Regions from separate parts of the Paraburkholderia sp. FW306-02-B genome, predicted to be linked through region 1. Evidence: predicted binding sites of a transcription regulator. Region 1 holds the regulator's gene; each other region holds the start of a gene.

Region 1 (7,175 bases):
GTGATGACCGCCGGCCCGCGCACCATCGGCCCGGACCAACTCGCCGTGGAAGCGGTGGAACTGATGGAGCGCCACCGGATCAATCAGATGCTGGTCGTCGACGAAGCAGGCAAGCTGATCGGCGCACTCAACATGCACGATCTGTTCTCGAAGAAGGTGATCTGATGGCCGCCGCGCCCCTTACCGCCACCGAACGCGCAAGCCGCGTCAAGCTGATGATTTTCGACGTCGACGGCGTGCTGACCGACGGCGGCCTGCTGTTTACGGCGGAAGGCGACACGATGAAGGCGTTCAACTCGATGGACGGCCACGGCATGAAGCTGCTGCGCGAGGCCGGCATCGAAACGGCGATCATCACCGGCCGCAAGTCGGGTATCGTCGCGGCGCGGGCGAAGGAAATGCACATCACCCATGTCTATCAGGGCGTGCAAGACAAACCCCAAGCGTTCGCGGACCTGCTGAAGCAAACCGGCATGACGCCGGAAGAATGCGGCTACATGGGCGACGACTGGGTCGATCTCGGCGTGATGCTGAAGGTCGGTTTCGCCGCGGCGCCGGCCAATTCGCATCCTGAAGTGATCGCCCGCGCCCACTGGGTGAGCGAAGCGCGTGGCGGTCACGGAGCGGCGCGCGAAGTCTGCGACACGTTGCTGCGCGCGCAGCACAAATACGAGGCGCTTCTCGCGGCTGCCTGCAGCGGCGAACAGCGAGGCCTCGTCGGATGAACCAGTTCCGCCTGACCTCACTGATTCCGCTCGTTGCAATGGCGGCGCTCGCCGGCATCACGTGGTGGCTGCTGCAAGCCACCATGCCGCGGCAAAACGAAGGCGTGGCGCGCCCGAAGGAGCACACGCCCGACTACTTCGCGGACAACTTCTCGGTTTCCGAACTCGACCAGTCGGGCTCGACGCAATACCGCCTGACCGCAACGCACCTGATCCATTACGAAGACGACGAACTGAGCGATCTGGTCAAGCCGGCCATGCGCGCCTTCCAGCCGGGCAAGCCGATCGTCACCGCGACCGGCGACACCGGCAAGGTGAACGGCGATGCCTCGATCGTGGATCTGTACGACAACGCGCGCATTCTGCGGGTGGCCGGCAACGGCGATCCGCAGATGCAAGCGGATTCGCAGCATTTCAGGGTGCTGGTCAACGACGATGTGATCGAGACCGAAAAGCCGGTTAAACTTCAGCGCGGCATGTCTGTGATGACAGCCAGCGGCATGAACTACAACAACGTCACCCGGGTTATGCAGCTGTTCGGCAACGTGCGCGGCGCGATCGCCGCGTCCGAAGGCTCCGCCAGCTCGCCCAGGCAACCCGGGTAATCCATTCCAGGCGTGACTGCATGAACGAATCGTTCCCCCGTTTTGATACCGGCCGCTCGCGTACCCTGTCCGCGTGCCGCGCCGGACTCGCTGCGCTCTTTGTCGCGTTGCCGCTCGCCGGCTTCGCGCCGCTTGCGCACGCGGATCGCGCCGACAAGGACAAGCCGCTGAATATCGAAGCGGACAACATGACTTACGACGACCTGAAGCAGGTCAACATCTTCACCGGCCACGTGGTTGCGACCAAGGGCACGATCGTGATCAAGGCCGATCGCGTCGAAGTCACGCAAGACCCGCAGGGCTATCAGTACGCCACCGGCACTTCGTCGGGCGGCAATCTGTCGTATTTCCGCCAGAAACGCGAAGGCCTCGACGAATACATTGACGGCACGGCAATCCGCATCGACTACGACGGCAAGCAGGATCTGACCACGCTGACCACCAACGCCACCGTGAAACGCCTGCAAGGCCTGTCCACGGTCATGGACCAGGTGCACGGCAGCGTCATCACGTATGACGGCCAGAGCGACTTCTACACTGCGAAGGCGGGCAAGGATGTCGCCGGCCCGGGCAATCCGAACGGCCGCGTGCGCGCCATGCTGTCGCCGCGCAACGGCGGCGCCGCGCCGCTGAACGGCGCATCGGCCACGCTCGCGCCGTCCACCACGATCCAGGGAGCGCCGAACCAGTGAGCACCTCCGCGTCCCTCCCCAATCGCAAGCCGGCCGGCACCAGCAGTTCGCTGGCGGTCCGTAACCTGAAAAAACGTTACGGCTCGCGCACTGTCGTCAAAGATGTATCGCTCGACGTCAAAAGCGGCGAAGTGGTCGGTCTGCTTGGCCCCAACGGCGCCGGCAAGACCACCTCGTTTTATATGATCGTCGGCCTCGTGCCGCTCGATGCGGGCGAAATCGATCTGGACGGCAAGTCGATCAGCTTGCTGCCGATTCATAAGCGCGCATCGCTGGGTTTGTCATATCTGCCGCAGGAAGCTTCGGTGTTCCGCAAGCTCACCGTCGAAGAAAACATTCGCGCGGTGCTGGAATTGCAGCACGAAGACAACGGCAAGCGGCTCTCGAAAGACGCCATTACCAGCCGCACCGAAGCGTTGCTCGACGAACTGCAGATCGCTCACCTACGCGAGAATCCGGCGTTGTCGCTGTCGGGCGGCGAGCGGCGCCGGGTTGAAATCGCGCGCGCGCTGGCCACCAATCCGAGTTTCATTCTGCTCGACGAACCGTTCGCGGGTGTCGATCCGATAGCGGTTCTGGAAATCCAGAAGATCGTCAAGTTCCTGAAACAGCGCAATATCGGCGTGCTCATCACCGACCACAACGTGCGCGAAACGCTCGGCATCTGCGATCACGCATACATCATCAGCGACGGCAGCGTGCTGGCTGCCGGTGCGCCAAGCGACATCATCGAAAATGAAAGCGTGCGGCGTGTCTATCTGGGCGAACACTTCCGCATGTAAGTACACAAAGGATTGCCGGCGGAGCGAACGCGCATCATCCGCCGGCCCCTTTGCGGCAGCCGCACATCCGCACTTTTGACCTGGGCCGTCCCGCGCCCGGCGCTGCCGAAAACCGGCGCACGCGTTATTGCGAATGTCGCAAGGTATCGCGGTCGTGGCAAACTCTCTACAATGAATCTCAACTTGCCATGAAAGCCAGCCTCCAACTCCGCCTATCGCAGCATCTTGCGCTGACCCCGCAACTGCAGCAGTCCATCCGGCTGCTTCAGCTGTCTACGCTCGAACTGCAGCAGGAAGTCGCAATGGCGATCTCGCAGAATCCGCTCCTCGAGAACGAGGACGACTGGATCGCGAGTCCCCTGCGCGTGGCGGCCGACGGCTCGCTGATCGCCCAGGCGCCCAACTCCTCGGCGCCGCCCGACCAGATGGGGGGCAATACGTCGTCCTCGTCCACCAGCAGCAGCGAGCGCGCCGAGAACGGCGAGCCGCAGGGCGTCGACGAATATAACGGCCTCGCGGGAGAGGGTAACGGCGACGCGTCGCAATGGAATCTCGACGACTACGGCCGCTCCGGCAACGCGTCGGACGACGACGATCTGCCGCCGCTGCAAATCCACGAATCGAGCACCTCGCTGCGCGATCACCTGATGGCGCAATTGCGCGTTACCCAGGCGGGCCAGCGCGACCGCGCGCTGATCACCTTCCTGATCGAATCGCTTGACGACGACGGCTACCTCACCGCCACGCTGGACGAAGTGCTGGCCGACATGCCCGAAGAGCTCGAAGTCGACCTCGACGAGTTGAACGCCGCACTCGCGCTGCTGCATAGTTTCGACCCGGCGGGTGTCGGCGCGCGCTCCGCGTCCGAATGTCTCAAGCTACAGCTGCTGAGGCTCGACGGCTCGCCTACCCGCACGCTCGCGCTCGACATCGTTGCCCATCATCTGGAACTGCTCGCGGCGCGCGATTTCACGCGCCTGCGCAAACATCTGAAGGCCAGCGACGACGACCTGCGCGATGCGCATCTGTTGATACGCTCGCTCGAGCCGTTTCCCGGCGCGGCCTACGGCAAGGCGGAAGCGGACTATGTCGTGCCGGACATCATGGTGCGCAAAACGGCACAGGGCTGGCAGGCGGAACTGAACCCGGAAGTCGTGCCGAAGCTGCGGATCAACCATCTTTACGCGAATATTCTGCGCAATAACCGGGGCGATCCGGGCAGCGGATCGTTGCGCCAGCAACTGCAGGAAGCGCGCTGGCTGATCAAGAATATCCAGCAGCGGTTCGAGACGATCCTGAGGGTCGCGCAAGCTATTGTCGAACGTCAAAAGAGCTTTTTTGTGCACGGCGAAATTGCCATGCGCCCCTTGGTTTTGCGGGAAATTGCTGATACGCTGGGCCTACACGAGTCGACTGTCTCGCGTGTGACAACCGGTAAATACATGCTGACCCCATTCGGGACGCTTGAATTTAAGTACTTCTTCGGGTCACACGTCTCAACCGACACGGGCGGCGCGGCCTCCTCCACGGCGATTCGCGCGCTCATCAAGCAACTGATAGGAGCGGAAAACCCGAAATCTCCTCTTTCAGACAGCCGCATAGCCGAACTGCTGGCGGAACAGGGCTTCGTGGTCGCACGGCGTACCGTTGCGAAGTACCGCGAAGCGCTCAAGATTCCGGCAGTCAACCTGCGCAAGTCTCTGTAGCCCGTCGCCTCCCGCGGCGGGCATTTACCGGCCGCTCCGCAGTTGGCGGACAGGCCGGCCGATGCGACCTGCCAGAAGTCAGTCACCGGGGGGCGACTCAGGCAAGCCGACGATCGACCGGACCTACGTCATTGTGCGGAACAAGCGGCATCTAGCTTGGAGAAGCACTATGAATCTGCAGATCAGTGGACACCACCTCGAAGTAACGCCTGCGTTGCGCGAATACGTGATCACCAAACTGGATAGGGTGCTAAGACATTTTGATCAGGTCATCGACGGCAGTGTGGTCCTCTCGGTCGACAACCACAAGGAAAAGGAAAAGCGGCAAAAGGTTGAAATCAACCTGCATTTGAAGGGTAAAGATATCTTTGTCGAGAGCTGTGACAGCGACCTCTACGCTGCGATCGATCTGATGATCGACAAGCTCGACCGGCAAGTGATACGCCACAAAGATCGTCTGCAGGGCCATCAGCATGAGGCGATCAAGTACCAGCCGCTGGCGCCGCAAGTTGACGTGCCGCCGCAATAAGGAAAATTGGAAGGTTTTCCTTACCCAGCTAAACCGCCCGAAACCGGGCGGTTTTTCGTTTCTGGGCCACTCCCGGGTTGATCTTGGGCCGCTTTTGAAGCCCGTGCGAGCCCCGTCTCGGGCTGCGGCGCCGCGATCGTTGTACCCATCGAACAAACCCATCACGCATCGATGGCGCGCCGCACCATCCGTGCCTACCCTGTTCTATAATGTTCCGGTTACCATCGGGGTCAAGCGAGCTCAAACGGAAGTCGGTCGGCCGGAGTCCTGCGCTGTCGGACTCCAATGCACATCGCCGTGAGCATCAAAACGAATGGAACACCACTCAAACGCCCCAGCGAGGAGAACCCAGGCCACGTTTTCGCCTGTCAACATGAATCGTTTAGCCAAATTTCTTCCCCTCGAGAACGTCGTCGTCGGACTATCGGTCACCAGCAAGAAACGCGTGTTCGAGCAAGCGGGCCTGATTTTCGAGAACCAGAACGGCATCGCCCGTAGCACGGTCACTGACAATCTGTTTGCGCGCGAGCGCCTCGGATCGACGGGGCTTGGTGAAGGCGTCGCGATTCCGCATGGCCGGATCAAAGGCTTGAAGCAGCCGCTCGCCGCGTTCGTCCGCCTCGCCGAAGCCATCCCCTTCGAATCGCCCGACGGTCAGCCGGTTTCGCTGCTGATCTTCCTGCTGGTGCCTGAACAGGCCACCCAGCAACACCTCGAAATTCTTTCGGAGATCGCCCAGTTGCTGTCCGATCGCGAAGCCCGCGAGCGGCTGCACACGGAAGAAAATCGCGAAGCGTTGCATCGCCTGCTCACTCAGTGGCAACCTTGATGCATCGGCGGTTATCCGCACGCCGGTTCCCCGCGAGCTTGCGGGTTCAGCCCTGCACGGTGCGCGGTCCGCGTTAGCGCGGCCATACCTTGCCGGGCAAGCGGCCCACACTGGAGTCACTGACTCATGGATACGTCCAGCATCAACGCCCAGAGCATTTTCGACGACAACGCCGCCACGCTGAAGCTGAGCTGGCTGACGGGGCATGAAGGCTGGGAGCGCGGCTTTTCTTCGGAATCGGTCGCCAATGCCACGTCGAGCGCCGATCTTGTCGGCCACTTGAACCTGATCCACCCGAACCGGATTCAGGTGCTCGGCGACGCCGAAATCGACTACTACAAGCGCCAGACCGACGAAGACCGCTCGCGCCATATGGCCGAACTGATCGCGCTGGAACCGCCGTTTCTCGTGGTGGCGGGCGGCGTCGCCGCGCCGCCGGAACTCGTGCTGCGCTGCACGCGTTCGTCGACACCGCTCTTCACCACGCCGATGTCCGCCGCTGCGGTGATCGACAGCCTGCGCCTCTACATGTCGCGCATTCTGGCGCCGCGCGCCACGCTGCACGGCGTATTCCTCGACATCCTCGGCATGGGCGTGTTGCTTACCGGCGATTCGGGCCTCGGCAAGAGCGAACTCGGGCTGGAACTGATCAGCCGCGGCCACGGCCTCGTGGCCGACGACGCGGTGGATTTCGTGCGCCTCGGTCCGGATTTCGTCGAAGGGCGCTGCCCGCCGCTGCTGCAAAACCTGCTCGAAGTGCGTGGCCTCGGGCTGCTCGACATCAAGACGATCTTCGGCGAAACCGCGGTACGCCGCAAAATGAAGCTGAAGCTGATCGTGCAACTGGTGCGCCGTCCTGACGGCGAATTCCAGCGGTTGCCGCTCGAAAGCCAAACCGTCGACGTGCTCGGCCTGCCGATCAGCAAAGTCACGATTCAGGTGGCAGCCGGCCGCAACCTCGCGGTGCTGGTCGAAGCGGCGGTGCGCAACACGATCCTGCAACTGCGCGGCATCGATACGTTGCGCGACTTCATGGATCGCCAGCGTCTGGCGATGCAGGATCCCGATAGCCAGTTTCCCGGCAAATTGATCTGAGTCCGTGTCACCGCGCCTTGCTTCGCGGCCAACGGCGGGCTGCGGGGCGCGCGCACGGAGACCAGATGCTATGATGAAATGTACGGATTTCACGACTCCATGCGCATAATCCTGATCACCGGTATTTCCGGCTCCGGCAAGTCAGTTGCCCTGAACGCGCTTGAAGACGCGGGCTATTACTGCGTCGACAATTTGCCGCCGCGTTTTCTGCC
Region 2 (7,175 bases), 260 kb from region 1:
GCCGAACGTCCAACCCATGCGCGCCACCATGAAGCCGACAATCGCCGCCGCAATCGGATCGAGTAGCCGCACACCCGCGAGGCTGCCGATAATACCGATCGCCACCACCAGCGACGACGCCGCATCCGAACGCGCGTGCCATGCGTTCGCGATCAACATCGCCGAACGCACGCGCTGCGCTTCGCGCAGCATGTAGCGAAACAGGCTCTCTTTGGAAATCAACACCAGTACGGCGACCGCGAGCGCGCTCATATGCACGGCGGGGATGTTCTGCAAATCGGCGAGACGCGTACCGGCGCGCCACAACATGCCGACGCCTACCGCGATCAGCAGCCCGCCCAGAAATAATGAAGCGACGGTTTCATAGCGGCTGTGTCCGTAATTGTGATCCGCGTCGGGCTTCGCGCCGCTGTGCCGATTGGCGAACAGTACGACAAAATCGGAAATCAGATCGGCAAGCGAATGGACACCGTCGGCGACCAGCGCCTGAGAATGCGCAAAGACGCCGATGACGATTTGCAGCGTCATCAACACCGTATTCAGCGCAATACTGACAAAGGTACTTTTGCGCGCAACGCGATGTTTCTCGGCGGACTGGGCGATGGTAGCGGAAGGCATCTGAAGCTACGAGAAAAGTTCAATGCCAGCATTCTACCCGGCGCGGATCGAAAGCGCGTCGCCATGGAATAAAATTTCCTTTTAAATCAGATGCTTATCTAAACGAAAAGCATTCGCGTTCCAGTCGTATGGAGCACGTGTGACACAAATCCATGTCAATTCGCCGGCGCAATAATAAAAAAACCGCGCCCTGAACGGTACGCGGTTTTCTCTGTCAGCAGCGGCACGGTAAAGGCGCCACTGGTGTACGGCATTACTTCTGGATCAGAAACTTCTCACGATCGAGGCCTGCGATCCAGCGCGGCGGCTTGCCACGACCCGACCACGTGCTGCCGCTGTCCGGGTCGCGATATTTCGGCGCGACACCGGCACGCGGACGACCGGCTTTAGCGCCCTTGGCTGCACGGCCGCCGCCGAGTTCGCTCAGCGTAATGCCGTAATCGGCCATTTTCTGCTTGATCTCATTCAACACTTCTGCGTATTCACGCGACTTCGCTTCTTCGATCTGCTTTTCGAGCTTCTCGCGCTGGGCGAGTAGTTCCTTGTAGGAAGACATAGGTTCCCTTGTAGTATGGATAAATGACTGCCAGTCTTAAGCCGGCTTGCCCTTTGAAGGTGTTCATGCCTCGGAATTCGCAGGCGAGATTAACACAAATTAGAAAGACTGCAAAAGTCACTTCGTAAAATTAATCATATTTCGTTTCAAAAAATTTCCTTCGAACGCGGTGTTACGCACGGTCTTTCAAATGGCTGATTTCGTCTTTTGCTGAAAACTGGTAGCGGCGTTTCCGTAATCATGGGATTAATTATCAAAACATGAAAATTAAGATGCATATTTCGCACCAACATTTCATGCCATGAAAGCTTTAACATGAATTCACGAAGCATATTGCGATAGATGCCCGCGCTGTTATTGCGATATACGTGTTTTCCCCGAACGGCAATCAAAGCCTAATTGGCGTGGCGGTGGATGCAATCTTCGAGCGCGGCGTGCAAGGTTTCGGTGTCGTGTATGGCGTCGTCGAAAATGAAACGCGTGCGCGCACCGTCGTGTTTCAGATCGACGCCATATCGATCGACGCCAAGCAACTGGAGTTTGGCGGCGCGCGCCGGATGCTTTGTGAAGTGCTCGATCAACGCGTGCTCTTCATCGAAGCCGAGCGGCGCCAGCGGATCGAGCTCAGCGCCGTCGAGCCATCCCATCGCGCCGAAGCCGCCGATGTAGCGCAGCCGTTCAAGCCTCATCACCCAGAACGTGAAGTCGCCGAGAACCAGGTAGCGTTCGGCATCCGGGTGATAGCGCAGATAGCGATCCACGACCTCGGGCGTCGAGTCGACTGGTTCGAAGGTGCCGAGCAAGGTAACGCGCTGGCCGCTCTGCACGTCGCCATCCGGCGCGTCGACGGCCAGAAAGCCGGCGCGCGGGTCGGCATGCAGGTTGTGCGTATGCTCGGCGAGCCGGCTCACGAGAATTGTCGGACGGTGCCGCGGGTCCGGTGCGAACGGCAGCACCGACGGGTAGGGAAAACCTTGCGGCTGGCGTGCATGGGTCGCAAGCGTGCCGACCGCGGCCGTATGCAGCAGATGCAATGGGGCGTGGGCAGGAATGTTCAAGTGTGCGTTCCTCGATGGATGGCCGGCAAAATAACCAACGAACGAATTGTGGGCGGGTGCCGCTTTCCTCTCACGCCGCCCCGAATAATCGTAAATACTAGATCACCGCGCGCCGAGCAGAGGACGGCACGCTTCGATAGAATCGGAAATTCGCTTTCAACGCGCTTTCTTCCGGCGTTCTCTCCCTCGACGAGATTTCAGTGTCCGACCGCTCTCCCGGCTTCGCCGCCCTCCCCGCCGCTCACCGCGATCTTTCCGGCACCGCGCGCCAGCGCGCCCGTTTTGCCACTATGGCGGTGTTTTTCATCGCCGGGATGATGTACGCATCGTGGGGGGTGCATGTGCCGACCGTGCGCGACCGCTTCCATCTGAACGCGGCGCTGCTGTCGTTCGCGCTGCTGGCGGTGGCGGGCGGCTCGATCGGCGCGATGGCGGCGAACGCTTCGTGGATCGCGCGCGTCGGGACGCGCCGCGCCTGTCTCTCGGGCGGTCTCGCGATGACGGTGTGTGCGGCGCTGATTCTGGTCGTGCCGGCTTACTGGCTGTTGCTGATCGTGCTGGCCATCTTCGGCGCGGGCATGGCCACACTCGACGTCGCGATGAACGCGGAAGCCAGCGCCGTTGAGAAGGCGCTCGGCAAGCCGATCATGTCGTCGCTGCACGGCATGTTCAGCGTCGGCGGAATGTTCGGCGCGGCGGTAGGCGGCGCGTTGCTGTCGCGCGGCATGGTGCCGGCGGTTCACCTTGCACTGGCCGCGGCGGTCAGCGCGCTGGTGCTGATCGCGGCCTGTCCATCCGTGCTGCCGCATGTGCCGCACGCCGACCACCCGGACGCCGCCACGCCGCGCGCCAACCGCTGGCGCTCGCCGGCGTTGTGGGCACTCGGCGCGATGGCGCTGGTCGCGCTGATCGCCGAGGGCGCCATGTACGACTGGGCCACCGTCTACATGCGTGACGTCGTGCTGGCGACGCCGGCACTCGCCAGCGCGGCATACGCGGCGTTCTCGGGCGGCATGGCGGCGGCGCGTTTCGCCGGCGACGCGGTGCGCGCCCGCTTCGGCGCGCCGCAACTGGTGATGGCAAGCGCGTCGCTCGCCTGCGCGGGGATGGTCGGCGCGCTGCTGCTGCCGAATGCGATTGCCGCGCTGATCGGCTTCACGCTGATGGGCCTCGGGCTCGCCAACATGATGCCGGTGCTGTTCGCGGCGGCGGCGAGCGTCAAAGGAATTCACGCGGCCGAAGGACTCGCGCACGTCGCGGGGCTGGCGTACTTCGGCCTGTTGCTCGGGCCGGTGATTATCGGCGCAGTGACGCAGTTGACCAGTTTGCCGATCGGTTTGTCGGTGGTGGCGGTGTGTTCGGCGCTGATCGCGGTTGCCGGTCCGAAGGTGCTGCGGCGTTTGAAAATCTGAGGCAAAACCGCGCCTCCGGTGTGTCGGCGAACCTAACGACATGCGAAAACCCGGCGACTTACGTTACGTTACGCGCGGCCTGCGCACGGCGGTGTTCCGGGCCACATTGGCTTCTTCGGCGCTTTTTTGCGCCGGCGTCTGAACCGCCAACCCGTTGATCCATATGCATTTCTTCGTCTGGCCGATCATGCGGATATTGGTGGCATAGGCCTTGCAGTTAGCTCCCCAGCAGTTTCCAAGTTACGGGGGAGCAGACCATGAATCACAATTTCAAACTCTCGACGATCGCTATGTGCGTGACGTCGATGATTATTCTGACGGGGTGCGGGACCACGTTGCACACGCCGAACCTGGCCACCGGCGCGGGAAGCGGTTCGGGTTCAGGCAGCGGCACGCCTACGCCGACACCAACGCCGACGCCAACACCCACGCCAACGCCCACGCCCACGCCCACGCCAACGCCAACGCCAACGCCAGCGCCCACCAGCGCCAATCCGATCGGCGTCGTCGTTCAAAACACCAGCAACGTCGTCACCGCGACCGGACAAACCGTCTCCTCGATCGGCGGTCAGATCGGCCTGACACCGATCCCGGGAGCAAACCCGGCGACCACCAGCGCGCTCGGCAGCGTGGTATCGAATCTTGGCAACGGCGTTGCCGCGCTCGGCGCGGGGGCCGCAAACGGCCTCGGCCAGCTCGGCAATTCCACCGATCCACTCGGCACGACGCTCGCGAGCAGCGGCAACCTCGTTTATAACGCCGGCCAGGCCGTCAACAGCGCGGGCCAACTTGTGACGAGTCTCGGCAGCGGCCCCACCGCGCCGCTCGGTCCGCTGACCACGCCGCTCGGCAGCACCGTCTCGACAGTCGGCAATGCGGTCAGCAGCCTCGGCACCATACTCGGTTCGCAACCGACGACGGGGCCAACCCAGCAAGTCTCGCAAACCGTGAGTACGGCGATCACACCGATCACCGCCACACTCGCGCAGACGACCCAAACCGCCGGCGATACGACCGGCCTCGGTTCACCGCTGAACGGCCTGCTGTCGACTATCGGCCAGGGACTGAATAGCGCGGGCGGCCAGATCGGCAGCGCCACCGGCAATCCGATCGGCCAGAACCTCGGCAACGTTGTGAGCAAGGTCGGCGACACGGTCACATCCGCAGGCGGCCTGCTGACGGCTGGCGGTTCGAGCAGCGGCAACCCACTGGGCGGCATCACCGGCATCCTCAATCCGGGCGGCGGCGCTTCGGGTAGTCCGCTCGCGCCGTTGACCAGCATTCTCACTGCGTTGCCCGGCACCTTGAACGACGGCCTGAGCGGCGGCAGCGGCTCCGGCAGTCCGCTTGCGCCGTTGACCAACGTACTCACCACATTGACCGGCAGCCTGGGCAGCGGCGCCGGCGGCTCGGGCGGTCCGCTTGCACCGCTGAGCGGCGTGGTGAGTTCAGTCACCGGCGCATTGAGCGGCGCGACGGGCAGCGCCGGCAATCCGCTCGCACCGGTGACCTCGGCGGTGTCGTCATTAACCGGCACGCTCGGGTCAGCCGCGGGCTCGGGCGGCACCGGCGGGACCAGCAATCCGCTCGCACCGATCACAGGTCTCCTTGCCACCGTGACCGGCGCGCTGAGCGGCACGGCGGCACCGGCGGGCGGTACATCGGGCGGCGGTTTGCTCGGCGGTCTCGGCGGACTGGCGACGAAGAGGTGACGAACACGAATAACGACAGCAAATAACGACGGCAATACAAGCGTCGAAGGGGGGTGGCGAGCCGGGCAACCGGCTCGCCGTTTTTTGATCGCCACGACATAAGCCGATGCGGCGGTGCGGGAATCCCTCCGCTTCGCCGTTTCATAGTTCGTGATACGTGTCGTAATTGCTCGAGAAGTCGTTACGCTGCAGAAAATTGGTGAAGGTCATCGTCACCGACGCGTCGAGCCCTTCGACGTAATGCCACCAGCCGATCGGCAGAAACAGTAATTCGCCCGGCGCGAGCGTGCATTCGATCAACTGCGCGTTGCGCATCGACGGGAACCGCGCGTAATCGATCGCGCTGCCGTCCACGTGCGAAAAACAATGCAGGTAGTTCGCCATATGCGGCGTATCGGACAACGGAACCAGCTTGATATGTTTGCGGCCGATCACCTGCGCCATGAAGTTATTAGTCAGATCATGGTGAAACGGCGTCCTGGTGCCCGCCGGTCCGAACCAGAAGAATCCGGTATCGGGCGAACCGGCATCGAGATATTCGCGGATGATCGGCACATCTGACCATAACGCGGCCAGTGCCGCGCGATTGTGCGAAGTGTTATTGGCCGTCATATAGAAATCGTTGGTCGAGCCGCTGCGCTCGACGAGATCGACATAATCGGCAAAGCGCATCATCCGCTTGAGCTTGGGCTGATTGATTTCATAGTTCGCATCCGACTCGCGGCCGAACTGCACTTCGACTTCGCAATCGCCGCAACGCGAGCGAAAGTAATCGAAATTCCATTGAGTACGCGCCGGCCAGAAATCGAAAGCACCGGTGATGATGACCGGCCGGTTCTGAAAGTAGTACTGCTCAAAGAATTCATCGCGCGTTAGACGTTCGCGCCGTTCGACCGTATCGCCGTAGGCACGCAAACGATTCAACGTGCCGTGCACCGACAACATCCAGTCGCGCTTACGCAAACGATTGCGCAGGCGCCCAGCACCCTGCAGATAGGGACTCGCGAGCGCGGCTTCGATTTCGCGCGCAGCTTCGGCCGCGTCGAAACCATGCCCGACCAGCGCGCCGTGCACCGCGGGCGGCGGGGCATCGAGCAGCAGATTCTCGGCAATCCAGCGGCGCCAGCCGTCATCGATCGAACGGTTCACGGAGCTCACGTCGTTCTCCCAAGCGGTATTCGTCAGACCGTCAGCGTCGCATGCGTCCGACCAAAAGAAAAGGCACGCGGGCCATGCGGCGCGCGTGCCTTCTAACCACTTGAGCGGCGACAAACAAAGTTGTCGCCGGACACGCAGTTTTACATCTTCACTACGTCGAGCAGGGTCTTCTTGCCCGACTTGTAGTTGTACAGCGAGATCACGCCGTGTTGAAGGTCGCCCTTCGAATCGAACGTGGTTTCACCGATCACACCCTTGTAGTCCGTGCTCGGCATCGATGCCAGGATCTTCGCCGGATCGGTCGAGTTCGAACGCTTCATTGCGTCGACGACGATGTACACAGCGTCATACGTGAACGGAGCGTAGATCTGGATCGGCTGACCGAAACGCTTCTGATACTTGGCGAGGAACGCTGCGCCGCCAGCCATCTTTTCGAGCGCCATACCGGCTTCCGAGCAGACGATGTTGTCGGTTGCGTCGCCTGCCAGATCCGCCAGCTTGTCGGTACAGACGCCGTCGCCTGCCAGCACCTTCGCGCGCAGGCCGAGCTGCTTGGCTTGCTTGGCGAACGGGCCGCCGGTGGCGTCCATGCCGCCGTACATGATCGCGTCCGGGTTTTCGCCCTTGATCTTCGTCAGAATTGCGCGGAAGTCGACAGCCT
Region 3 (7,175 bases), 2.5 Mb from region 1:
GACCGCAACGGCGATCAACGGCGCGCGCAACGACGATACCGTCGCGCATGCTGCATGGAGAATAAAAAAACGTTGGGTGGACATGTGTGCTCCTCAGTGTCTTCTCGGTGTCGTGTGCGGTTGTCTCCGCGCGCCGGTGCAACGGGTGACTGAGCGGCGCGGTTCAGTCACGCAGAGCCGGGACGCGGCTGGCGGGCCGCACTCCGCCTCGTGCTTGCTACGATCGCTTCGATGGTTTCGCTTACTTCTTCCCGAGGCCGCCGAGCAGTCCGCCGACAAGCGACGTCACCGGTGCCAACAGGTTGCTCGTCGAGCCTTTGCCGGCGCTGGCCGACAGCGACACACCGGCGCCCGAACTGGTCGAGGCGGTGCTCGTGGTGGAGGTGGCCGTCGGTGTTGCAGCCGCCGTGGTGGTCGCGCCGCCGAGCGCGCCGGTGACGGTCGAAACGAGACCGGTGACCGGCGCGAGCGGGCTGCTGCTGCCGCCGGTTGCGCTGCTCAGACCGCTCGTCACGCTCGAGAGCAGGCCGGTGACAGGTGCCAACGGGCTACCGCTGCCGCCCGATGCGCCGCCGACGGCGCCGGTCGCGCTGCCGAGCGCGCCGGTGACGGTCGAAACGAGGCCGGTGACAGGCGCCAACGGACCGCTGCTGGACGTACCGCCGCTCAGACCGCCGAGCGCGCCGGTGAGCGGCGCGAGCGGGCCGCTGCTGGTGCCGCCGGTCAAGCCGCCCAGTGCGGCGGCGAGCGGGGCGAGCGGGTTGCCGCCCGTGCCGCCGGTCAGCAGACCGCCGACCGATGAAACGATCGTGCCCGTATCGGAGACGGTATGGCCGAGCCCGGCCGTGGCCGGGTTGCCGCCCGTTGCGCTCAACAGGGCGCCGGCCTTGCCGAGTCCGCCGCCGACCGTCGTGAGCAGGTTGTTGACCGGCGCGCCGATGCCGGTGACGGTGCCGACGGTCTGCGTGGTCGCCGCCACCATCGACGTGATCGGCGTGATGCCGGTGCTGAGGGTTTGCGTGACTTGCTGGACCGGGCCCGTCGAGAGCGCGGTGGTGAGCGTACTGCCGCCGTTGGTGAGCGCGCCGCCGATCGTGCTGACGACGCCGCCAAGCGGCGTGGTGATCGCTGCGAGCGGCGCGAGCGGGCCGCTGCCGAGACTCGTCACGAGGCCGCCGGCATCCGTCACTGCGCCGCCAACATGACCGACCACGCCGCCCACGCTCGAGACCGTGGTGCCGACCGCATTGCCGCCGGTGCCGAGTTGGCCGAGGCCTTGCGACACGCCGTTGCCGAGCGTCGAGACCGCCGCGCCGACTTCCTGCACGATGCCGCCCGCGGATTGGGTAGTTTGCGTGCTCACGCCCGGGAGAGTTTGCGAGCCGATCACGGTGCCGATGCCCGAGACCGTCGAGCCGACATCGCTGACTACGCCGCTGGTGTTGCCCACAACCGTGCCAAGCGCGTTCGCGACCGCAGTCGAGCCGGTTCCTGTTCCTGTTCCTGTTCCAGTGCCTGAGCCGCTGTCCGAACCGGTGCTGCCGGTGCTGCTGCCGGTGCTGGTGCCGGTGCTGGTGCCGGAGCCGCCCGAGCCCATCGAGCCGCTGCCGCTGGCAGTGGTGGAGAGAGCACCGCCGGCGCCGCTACCGCTACCGTTGCTGCCGGTGCCGGAACTCAGGCTTCCGGAGCCTCCGCAAGCACCAAGAGAAAGCATCGCGGCTACGCTGGCCGCAATCAGGGTTGCGCGTATCGTGTTGTTGCTCGTTTGAATGTTCATGTCGCCCTCGTATCGCATCTGTTGTTGGATACCGCTGCGTGACTACCTCTGCACGAGGCGTGCCATTTCTGCAGATCAATCCACAAGATTTGCTTGCGACAAGGCGTCAAGCCAAATGCAGTATGGCTTTGCGGGTAGTAGATGGAGTTTTTGCCAAACCAGATACGCGCCGCAAAATCGATGCGCGGAGCATAGGCGAGGAGCCGCGTAACGTAACGAGCCGCAGGCGCCGTTACGGTGAGCGGCGTAACGCAAGACAGGCGAAGGGACGAAATGCGCTTGAAACGTTCGGTTCAAACAAATAATTAGTGTATCGAATCTAACCTATGGTTAGTCCTATGTGCTGCAACGCACGAACTGCCGCTAACCTGAGTGACGACGCAAAATGCACATAGTAAGCGCTTCAAGGCAGCGGACAATTGCTTAAATAAGATTGATAAGCTATAAAACCCGGAAGCATCACGGATTGACGAGGGAGGTGCGCAATCGAACAGACAGCCACGAGGTATCCGTTTTATTGAACCGGCTGCGAGGCGAGGGGCTGCTGCGGCGCAACAAGAAGGACCAGAAAATGAGAGACCACTGGTTCGCGACGCTGAGGGCACCGGTTATCCGACGCAGCACGAATACAAGCGAAATAGATGAAGTCCGAGGGTTAAAATGAAAAAGTTCACCAAACGCTTTCTAAGAGATAACAAGGGCGTTACGGCCATCGAGTATGGTCTGATTGCGGGGTTAGTTGTGCTTGTCATCGCAACGTCGGTTACCAGCATCGGTACCAACCTGAATACAGTGCTGGGTGACTTGGCAGCTTTGATAAAGGCGCCTGCAGCAAGCTAGTAAAAAGCATTCTGCAAACGCCACGGAACGGCCGGCGTTCTTCCGTTCGCTCGCTTCGTGGTTTTTAAAGCATTGCCAGAACGATTAATGTGAATTGCACGGCAATTCACATGGCGTTGCTTTGCCTGTCGAGTGCGAAATGAATGTTTCCGTCGGTATTTTGTTATTTATTGCCTGGGCTGCGGTAGTCGCTATATGCGACTGCCGTAGCAGGCGTATTCCTAATTCAGTTGTCGTTGCCGGTCTGGCGGCGGCATTGGGCTGCGCGCTGGTTCAATGCGGCCCGTTCGGTATGTCGTTGGGACAGGCGGCAGGCGGTGCGCTGATCGGCCTCGCCGCGTTGTTGCCGTTCTTCGCACTCGGCGCAATGGGCGCGGCCGACGTCAAGGTATTCGCGGTGCTGGGCGCATGGTGCGGCATGCACGCGCTGCTCGGCCTGTGGATGGCCGCCAGTCTCGCCGCCGGCGTGCATGCGCTCTGGCTGTTGATCGTCACGCGCACGCGGCTTGCGGGCCTCGGCCGTCATGGCGGCCCGACTTTCGAAGTGGCCGGCAAAGCCTCCACGCCGTACGCCGCATGCCTCACGGTAGCGGCAAGCGCATGGCTCGTGCTGCAAGGCTCGGCCGGGGCGCTGCGATGAAATCGCTAACGACGAAACCTGCGCGCTCGCCGCTCAAGCGCGCCTGTGCGCGCCGGTTGCGCACGCAGCGTGGCGCCACGGCCGTTGAATTCGTGCTGGTGTTTCCGCTGTTTTTCACGATTCTGTACGCGATCGTCACCTTCAGTCTGGTCATGGTGGCGCAGCAGAATCTGACGCTTGCGGCTGAAGAAGGCGCGCGCGCCGCGCTGAACTGGCAGAGCAACACCTCGCTGCAAAGCGCGCTCGACAATCGTGCCCAGGCTGCCTGCACGGCGGCGAAAGCGATGGTCGCGTCACTGGTGCAGACCACGCAGTGTGCGTCTTCCTCCACCAACTGCGGCCCGGGCAACGCGATGAAGTGCGTGAACGTCGCGCTGACCTACGACTACAAAACCAATCCGCTGGTGCCGACATTGCCGCTTATGAGCTACACGATTCCGGACACCCTGTCGAGCAGCGCCACCGTACAACTCAACCCGGAAAACATTCAGTGACGCACGCGCCGGCCCTCAGCTTTTCCGTCCATCGACTCGCGCACGAACGCTCGTACGGCACGGCATCGTTCAACCGACGCAGCGAGTCATCATGCCGAATCTGACCAAAATTCTTGCCGGTGTGCTGATCGCCGTCGCGCTACTGCTGGGCCTGTTCGCGTGGACGCTGTCACGCCGCCCGGCGCCGGTGGCCGTCACGCCCGCGATGCACGCGAGCTTCCCGGTCGTGGTCGCGACCCATACGTTGCCGGCAGGCAAGGCGATCACCGCGGATGCGCTGCGCGTGCAGTCGCTGCCGATCAATCCGAACGGCGCGTTCACCGATCCTTCGCAGCTCGTCGGCCGTGTGCCGAACGCGGAGATCGGCGCCGAGTCGCCGGTGCTGGAAGCGCAGCTGTCGTCGGGGCTCGCCGAGCGCGTCGAGCCGGGCGAGCGCGCGCTGGCCGTGCGAGTCGACGAAGGCAACGCGGTCGGCAACCGGTTGCGGCCAGGCAATTTCGTCGACGTGTTCTTCACGCTCAAGCGTGACGGCAGCGCCGCCGGCGGCGGCGCGGAAATCGATCGTACCCAGGCGCGTCTGTTGATGTCGAAAGTGCGCGTGCTCGCATTCGGCAACGCGACTACCGGCGGCGACAGCGCGGGCGATCCGAATGGCATGGTGCGCACCGCGGTACTGGCGGTGCCGGTCGCCGATGTGGACCGGCTGACGCTGGCCGAAAGCGCGGGCCGCCTGATCTTCGCGCTGCGCAATCCAAAGGATCCCGAAGTAGCCGATCAGAGCGTCTTGCCGGTCTACCCGGGCGTGTTGAAGACGGCCGCCCACACCGGTTCGGCTGAGCCGCTTCAGGATTCGACCCGCGCCGCGGCCGGCGTGGCGCTCGACGCCTTGTCGGGCAGCGGCAATCCGGCGAGTGCCGGCGTGCGGCTGCCGCCGTTGCCGCACATGCAGCCTACGCGCGTAGCAGGCAATACGACCAGTACAAAGAGCAGTATCGAAGTGATACGGGGTGGGCGCGCCGAAACGGTCGCCCGATAAGCGGTTTCAGGGAGCGGGCGGCCGGACGCGTCCATAACTACATGACAAAACGGATTCTTGTATTCGGGAAGGCGGTGTGGCTTGGGATGGTTTTGCTGGGCGTATCGGCAGGGACTGACGCCGCCGGTCCATCACAGCGGACGCAGCAAGGGCAGTCGCTTCAAGCGGCCCAGGCGGCCCAGGCGATGCCTTCGCAGACCATCGTACTGACGGTGGGCGCCCAGCAACCGCTGGCGACCGGCCATACGTTGCAGCGTGTCGCGATCGGCGATCCGTCGGTGGCCGACGTGCTGATCGTCAAAGGCGAGAAGCGCGGTGGTGTACTGCTGGTCGGCAAGGCGGCGGGCACCACCAATCTGATGCTGTGGGAGCGCGATCGCGAGGCGCCGCTCACCTACACCGTCAACGTGACTACCGCGGCGGCGGCGTCGCTGCTCGGCGCCGATACGCCGAGCGTCAAGGTGCTCGGCGGCACGGCGGTGGTGTCCGGCTCGACGGCGACGATGGAGTCGCATCAGCGCGCCGTGGTCGCGGCGGAAGGCTCGCTCGGCAAGGACGGCTCGGTGTTCGACACCTCGACGGTGGCAAGCCGCGCGGTGGTGCAAGTCGATGTGCGGGTGGTCGAGTTCAGCCGCTCGGTGCTCAAGGAGGTCGGCTTCAACTTCTTCAAGCAGAACAACGGGTTTACGTTCGGCTCGTTTGCGCCGTCGGCGCTGAGCTCGGTGTCGGCGACCGCGGGTCAGGCGCCGCAAATGACGGGCACCACGCCGATTTCGTCGGCGTTCAATCTGGTGTTCAACTCCGCCACGCATGGGCTGTTCGCGAACCTGAGCTTGTTGGAGAGCAACAACCTCGCGCGTGTGCTGGCCGAACCGACGCTGGTGGCGTTATCCGGCCAGAGCGCCAGCTTCCTCGCGGGTGGCGAGGTGCCGATTCCGGTCCCGCAAGCGCTCGGTTCGACCTCGATCGAATTCAAGCCTTACGGCGTTGGCCTCACGCTGACGCCGACCGTGTTGAGCCCGCAGCGCATTGCATTGAAAGTGGCGCCGGAAGCGAGCCAGCTGGATTTCGCCAATGCCGTGACGATCAGCGGCGTATCGGTGCCCGCGTTCACCACGCGGCGTGCGGACACCACCGTCGAACTCGGCGACGGCGAGAGTTTCGTGATCGGCGGCCTGATCGACCGCGAGACCGCGTCGAATGTCGCGAAGGTGCCGTTGCTCGGCGATCTGCCGATCATCGGCACGTTCTTCAAGCAATTGAACTACCAGCAAAACGAGAAGGAACTGGTGATCATCGTGACGCCGCATCTGGTGTCGCCGCTCGCGAAGGGTGCGACCTTGCCGTCGACGCCGGGCGAGCAGTCCGAACAGCGCAACGGGCCGGTGTGGCGCTCGCTGCTCGGTGGCGTGGCGGCGCGCGATGCGGCGCCGGGGTTTTCGAAATGAAGCCGGCGGGCGTCGGGGCGACGCGCCGGATGAGTGGAGTGAGCCGGAGCGCGTGCGAACCGCGTGCGCGCTCCGGCAAGCAGTACGACGCGGGGGCTTCACAGCCGATGCCGCAAAAGGATGTCCAACATGAACGCGAGAACGCATTCATTGACTGAACGGGCTGTTACCGATTGCTTCGTGTTCGCGTCGCTAGCCGCAGAACATGTGCATTGGCTCGCCGATACCCTGGTAGGCGCCGGTGCGGTCGATGCGGCCACGCTCGATCCTTCGATGCTCACGCAACGCATCGCGACGCTGAACCCGTCGCTGGTGTTCGTCGACTTTTCCGGCGGCCGTGGTGCGGCGGCGAGTGCGGCATCGAGCGCGGTCCGCGCCGCCTACCCGAGCATGCAGATCGTCGCGCTCGGCTCGCTGGCCGAGCCTGAAAGCGCGCTGGCCGCATTGCGCGCCGGCGTGCGCGATTTCATCGATTTGTCGGCGCCCGCCGAAGACGCCTTGCGCATCACGCGTCAGGTGCTCGACAACCTGGTCGAACCGGTCAGCCGCCATGGCCACGTCACCGCGCTGCTGGGCGCGCGCGTCGGCATGGGCGTGAGCACGCTGGCGGCGAATCTGTCGGTGATGCTGCAACGGCGCGACGTCGCGCAAGGGCGGCAAGCGGCATTGCTCGATCTCGGCTTGCCGGCCGGAGACGGCTCGCTCCTGCTGAACACGCGCAGTGAATTTAATTTCGTCGAAGCCGTGCGCAATCTGCGCCGCTTCGATCAGACCTTCGTGCATACGGCGCTGTCGCACCACACCAGCGGCCTCGCGCTCACCACGCTGCCGCCCAATCTCGCCGACATGCGCGAGGTCTCGTATGCGTCGTCGATCGGTTTGCTGAACCGGCTGCGCGCGTTCTTCGATCAGCAGATCGTCGATCTCGGCGGCTTCACCA

Evidence for each region. The regulator sigma-54, encoded in region 1, starts transcription at its own class of promoters, with help from an activator protein. The targets are predictions, from matches to a motif close to TGGCANGNAANCTGCTTT.
Region 2: the regulator sigma-54 is predicted to act here: its motif matches at 3,845-3,862, upstream of AC3WOG_RS00940 (collagen-like triple helix repeat-containing protein).
Region 3: the regulator sigma-54 is predicted to act here: its motif matches at 1,825-1,842, upstream of AC3WOG_RS13240 (collagen-like triple helix repeat-containing protein).

The regions. Positions count from the first base shown of each region.
Region 1 is NZ_JBYSXZ010000001.1:478,456-485,630, reverse strand. Features, by position in the region: gene kdsD (arabinose 5-phosphate isomerase KdsD) at 1-165, shown strand, start outside; gene AC3WOG_RS02185 (KdsC family phosphatase) at 165-725, shown strand; gene lptC (LPS export ABC transporter periplasmic protein LptC) at 722-1,330, shown strand; gene lptA (lipopolysaccharide transport periplasmic protein LptA) at 1,351-2,022, shown strand; gene lptB (LPS export ABC transporter ATP-binding protein) at 2,019-2,804, shown strand; gene AC3WOG_RS02165 (RNA polymerase factor sigma-54) at 2,993-4,510, shown strand; gene hpf (ribosome hibernation-promoting factor, HPF/YfiA family) at 4,680-5,039, shown strand; gene AC3WOG_RS02155 (PTS sugar transporter subunit IIA) at 5,353-5,868, shown strand; gene hprK (HPr(Ser) kinase/phosphatase) at 5,995-6,963, shown strand; gene rapZ (RNase adapter RapZ) at 7,063-7,175, shown strand, end outside.
Region 2 is NZ_JBYSXZ010000001.1:217,094-224,268, reverse strand. Features, by position in the region: gene AC3WOG_RS00960 (cation diffusion facilitator family transporter) at 1-618, opposite strand, end outside; gene AC3WOG_RS00955 (H-NS histone family protein) at 872-1,174, opposite strand; gene AC3WOG_RS00950 (HugZ family pyridoxamine 5'-phosphate oxidase) at 1,570-2,232, opposite strand; gene AC3WOG_RS00945 (MFS transporter) at 2,433-3,644, shown strand; gene AC3WOG_RS00940 (collagen-like triple helix repeat-containing protein) at 3,902-5,356, shown strand; gene AC3WOG_RS00935 (cupin-like domain-containing protein) at 5,498-6,514, opposite strand; gene AC3WOG_RS00930 (branched-chain amino acid ABC transporter substrate-binding protein) at 6,655-7,175, opposite strand, start outside.
Region 3 is NZ_JBYSXZ010000001.1:2,965,979-2,973,153, reverse strand. Features, by position in the region: gene AC3WOG_RS13245 (collagen-like triple helix repeat-containing protein) at 1-84, opposite strand, end outside; gene AC3WOG_RS13240 (collagen-like triple helix repeat-containing protein) at 242-1,777, opposite strand; gene AC3WOG_RS13235 (Flp family type IVb pilin) at 2,438-2,617, shown strand; gene AC3WOG_RS13230 (A24 family peptidase) at 2,757-3,257, shown strand; gene AC3WOG_RS13225 (TadE/TadG family type IV pilus assembly protein) at 3,254-3,751, shown strand; gene cpaB (Flp pilus assembly protein CpaB) at 3,843-4,787, shown strand; gene AC3WOG_RS13215 (type II and III secretion system protein family protein) at 4,829-6,235, shown strand; gene AC3WOG_RS13210 (fimbrial protein) at 6,365-7,175, shown strand, end outside.